DNA from 2 places in the Streptomyces sp. NPDC085481 genome. Region 2 is predicted to be linked to the other one. Evidence: riboswitches for the same ligand, from Rfam matches in the RefSeq annotation. Region 2 holds a riboswitch; the other holds the start of a gene.
The links. Region 2 has a riboswitch for cyclic di-AMP ahead of ACIGEZ_RS24855 (LysM peptidoglycan-binding domain-containing M23 family metallopeptidase). Riboswitches for the same ligand answer to the same signal wherever they lie in the genome.
Positions count from the first base shown of each region.

Region 1: linked by a shared signal. The riboswitch ahead of ACIGEZ_RS15155 (M23 family metallopeptidase) and the one ahead of ACIGEZ_RS24855 (LysM peptidoglycan-binding domain-containing M23 family metallopeptidase) in region 2 are both predicted to bind cyclic di-AMP.

Region 1 is NZ_JBITTJ010000006.1:80,118-82,312, reverse strand. Features, by position in the region: gene ACIGEZ_RS15155 (M23 family metallopeptidase) at 62-832, opposite strand; cyclic di-AMP (ydaO/yuaA leader) riboswitch at 845-1,011, opposite strand; gene ACIGEZ_RS15150 (M16 family metallopeptidase) at 1,214-2,195, opposite strand, start outside.
Region 2 is NZ_JBITTJ010000012.1:256,604-258,798, forward strand. Features, by position in the region: gene ACIGEZ_RS24855 (LysM peptidoglycan-binding domain-containing M23 family metallopeptidase) at 32-1,012, opposite strand; cyclic di-AMP (ydaO/yuaA leader) riboswitch at 1,017-1,205, opposite strand; gene ACIGEZ_RS24860 (tyrosine-protein phosphatase) at 1,545-2,195, shown strand, end outside.

The sequences.
Region 1 (2,195 bases), on a different contig from region 2:
AAAAAAGCGGCCCGGCTCGATCGAGCCGGGGCCGCTTCGGAGGCTTCGCGGGATGCGTGCGTCAGACGTTGACGCCGCGGGCCCGGAGGTACGAGATCGGGTTGATGTCCGAGCCGTACTCGGCGCTCGTGCGCGCCTCGAAGTGGAGGTGCGGGCCGGTGGAGTTGCCGGTGGAGCCGGAGATGCCGATCTGGTCGCCGGGGGTGACGTGCTGGCCCACGTAGACGCCGATCGAGGAGAGGTGGCCGTACTGGGTGTACGTGCCGTCGTTCATCCGGATGACGATGTTGTTGCCGTACGCGCCGCCCCAGCCGGCCTCGACGACGGTGCCGGAGCCGACGGAGACGACCTTGCTGCCATAGGCGGCGTGGAAGTCGATGCCGGAGTGGCTGCCGGAGGACCAGAGCGAGCCGCCGGTCTTGTAGCCGGTGGAGACGTACGAGCCTGCGACGGGCAGCTGGAAGGAGTTCAGGCGCTTGCGCTCGGCCTCGCGGGCGGCGCGCTCCTTGGCGGCCCGGATCTCCTTGGCGCGCGCCTCGGCCTTGCGCTTCGCCTCGGCGGCGGCCTTGGCCCGGGCGGCGGCCTCGACGGCCTCCTTCTCCTGGGCGTCGACCTGGGCGTCGACCCGCTCGGTGAGGGACTCCTCGGCGATCACCTGAATCAGGCCGGTGTCCTCGACGGAGGTGTCCTGCGGCTCGGCGGCGAGCGCCGGGGACGCGAGGGTGCCGATGACGCCGGTGGTGGCGAGGGTCGCCACGCCGGCGATGCCCGCGCTGCGGCGCGCCATCCGGCTCGGACCACGATGCTTCCCGGTGGCACGGGTGAACGCCATGTAGTGGCTGATCCTTTCCTTCCCTCTCGCCTACCGGGTTAGCTGACGGGTTCGGAGCAGGAAGGTCTCCTACGGGCCCCTCCGCGCGAAGCGAAGGCGTCCGATTCACCCCAGGGGACTACGTGTGGGTCCCCGGCTCCCCAGGCTCGCGCCTGACGGGGACTCGGCGATGACTGTCCGTTGCCGCGAATGCGGCGTCGTGCAACGGGCGAACAGCCGGATCGACGCTAGGCCGATCTTCTGTCAATCGCCAAACAGACACGCCTGTTTGTAAGACATGCCACAGGGCAGACGATCACACTCTCCAGCAATACGGACAAAGGGGAGGACCCCGACGAACCAGCTCGTCGGGGTCCCGGAAACAGCGTGACGGCGGCTCAATCAGCCCGTCACGACGGTCACTTCGCCGATGCCGAGAGCCCGCACCGGCTCCTCGATCTGCGCCGCGTCGCCGACGAGCACGGTCACGAGCCGGTCCACCGGGAAGGCGTTGACCACGGCCGCGGTCGCCTCCACCGTGCCGGTCTCGGCGAGCCGCGCGTACAACTGCGCCTGGTAGTCGTCCGCCAGGTGCTGCTCGACCTGGTCGGAGAGCGTCCCCGCGACGGAGGCGGCCGTCTCGTACTTCAGCGGCGCCACGCCCACCAGGTTCTGCACGGCCACGTCGCGCTCGGCGTCCGTCAGGCCCCCGGCGGCGAGGGTGCGCAGCACCTTCCACAGGTCGTCAAGTGCCGGACCGGTGTTGGGCGTGTCGACCGATCCGCTGATGGCGAGCATCGACGCGCCGTTGCCCTTGCCGTCGGAGCGCAGCACCTGGCCGAAGGCGCGCACGCCGTACGTGTAGCCCTTCTCCTCGCGCAGGACGCGGTCCAGGCGGGAGGTGAGGGTGCCGCCGAGGCAGTACGTGCCGAGCACCTGGGCCGGCCACACGCGGTCGTGGCGGTCGGCGCCGACGCGGCCGATGAGCAGCTGCGTCTGGACGGCGCCGGGGCGGTCCACGATGACGACCCTTCCGGTGTCGTCGGCCGTGATGGGCGGCATCGGGCGCGACTCGGCCGGCTCGCCCGTCCAGGCGCCCAGGGACTCGGCGAGCACCTTGTCCAGGTCGACGTCGGTGAGGTCGCCGACGACCACCGCGGTCGCCGCGGCGGGCCGGATGTGCGCGTCGTAGAAGGCGCGGACGGCGGCGGCGTCGATCGCGGCGACGGTCTCCTCGGTGCCCTGGCGCGGCCGGGACATGCGGGCGGAGGCCGGGAAGAGCTCCTTGGAGAGCTGCTTGGCGGCACGGCGGGCCGGGTTGGCCGTCTCGTGCGGGATCTCGTCGAGCCGGTTGTTCACCAGGCGCTCGACCTCGGCCTCGGCG
Region 2 (2,195 bases):
AGGTGCCGGGCCCTCCGCGGTGAAGCGGGTGTCAGATGCTGACGCCGTGCTGGCGCAGGTAGGCCAGCGGATCGACGTCGGAGCCGTAGCTCGGTCCGGTGCGGATCTCGAAGTGCAGGTGCGGGCCGGTGGAGTTGCCCGTCGAACCGGACAGGCCGATCTGCTGCCCGCCGCTCACGGACTGGCCGGCGGAGACGGACAGCGAGGAGAGGTGGGCGTACTGCGAGTAGCTGCCGTCGGCGTGCTGGATGACGACCTCGTTGCCGTACGCGCCGCTCCAGCCGGCGGAGTAGACGGTGCCGGCGCCGACGGCACGGACGGTGGTGCCGGAGGAGGCGATGAAGTCGACACCGGTGTGGTAGCCGGAGGACCACATCGCACCGGCGGCCCGGTACGGGGTCGAGATGCCGCCGCCGGCGACGGGGGCGACCCAGCCGGAGGAGGAGGCCGCACCGGCCGAGGACGACGAGGAGGAGGAAGAGGAGGAGGAAGAAGAGGGCGCCGACGAGTCCGCCGAGGTGGCTGCCGCGGCGGCCGGACGCTCGCTGCCGCGGGAGGCGCGCGAGGTGTCGGCTGAGCTCTTGGAGGCGCGCTCCGGGGCGGCGGCCTTCGGCGCGTGGTCGCCCTTGGCGGTGTTCTTGGCGCCGAGGGTGAGCTTCATGCCCGGGAGGATCAGCGAGGGGTTGTCGCCGACGACCTGGCGGTTGTCGCGGTAGAGCTTCTGCCAGCCGCCCGCGAGGTGGTGCTCGGCGGCGATCTTGGACAGGTAGTCGCCGCGGACGACGGAGTACGTCTTCGAGGCGGCGGCGGGGGCGGCGGCAGGGGCCTTGGCGGGAACCGCGGCGGCGACGGCCTGCTGGGGCGTCACGGCCGGGGCGGCCTTCTCGGCGGCGTGCGCGCCGGTCGCGCCGATGAGCGGCAGGGCAACGACGGCGCCACCGGTGCCGGCGGCGACGAACCCGCGGGTGATCGGGTTGACCTTGGGACGGCGGTGCTTACCCTTCGCGGGCATGGCGAATTCCTCTCCGTCGCCTGCGAGGTGAGCTGTCGGGTTCGGACTGGAGATGTCCGGTCGCGTGGTGACGCGACTTCACCCCAAAGCCGTCCTTCATCGAGGGATCGGCGTACTACCTGGGTCCCCCGCTCCTGCCTTACACGGGTGGGTGCGGATTCCGGGCGGTGGCAGGATTCGGCGGTCCGTCCGGATTGAGCGCGACGCTAGACGAGCGGGGTAGGCGCGAACAAGCCACTGTTTTCACCACCCCTTCGCATGCGTGAAATTCGGCCGGAATTCCGGTCACCCTCCGTGGATGACGACCCCTCGATTTCCCTTTCCAGGAGGGAATTTGGGAAAGACGATCAGGCACGGTCCGTCACGGTTATGACGCTGCTCACGCACCGAATCCCATCTCCCCAGCAACCAGGGCGCGTTATCCCTAAACCCTCAATTCGGACAGTTTTCTCATTCCCGCCCGAGGGGGTGCGCGCAGGGCGTCTCACCTGGATGATTGCCCCAGGAACCGATCTCGAGACCAGGAGCATCCGTGACGCAAGCGACGACCGAGCCCGAGCTCACCGGCGTACGCAACTTCCGCGACCTCGGCGGGCTGCCGACGGCGGACGGCCGGACCGTGCGCCCCGGGCGGCTCTTCCGCAGCGGCCACCTGGCACACGCCACGCCGGAGGACGCCGCGTTTCTGGCCACGCTGGGCCTGCACACCGTCTTCGACTTCCGCAACGAGGCCGACCGGCGCGTCGAGGGGCCGGACGTGGAGCTTCCGGGCGTACGGAACGTGAACGTACCCCTCAACGATCCGGCCGACGGCAAGGAGTTCTGGAAGCTGGTGCATTCGGGTGACCTGCCGCAGCTTCGCGAGATCCTGGCGGACGGCAAGGCAGCGGCCCGAATGTCTGGTTCGTACCAGAAGATGATTGTCGAGCGGACGGCGGAGCACAGCCGCATCCTGCACGCGATGGCCGAGGACAGCGTCCCCGCGCTGATGCACTGCGCCGCCGGCAAGGACCGGGCGGGCCTGGCGATCGCGATCTCGCTGCTCGCGGTCGGCGTGGAGCGCGAGGCGATCGAGGAGGACTACCTCAAGTCGAACGCGCCGCACCGCCGCTACAAGGTGCAGCGCAGCTCCACCGCCCCGGACGGGATGTCGCCCGAGGTGATGGAGCTGCTGAGCCCGCTC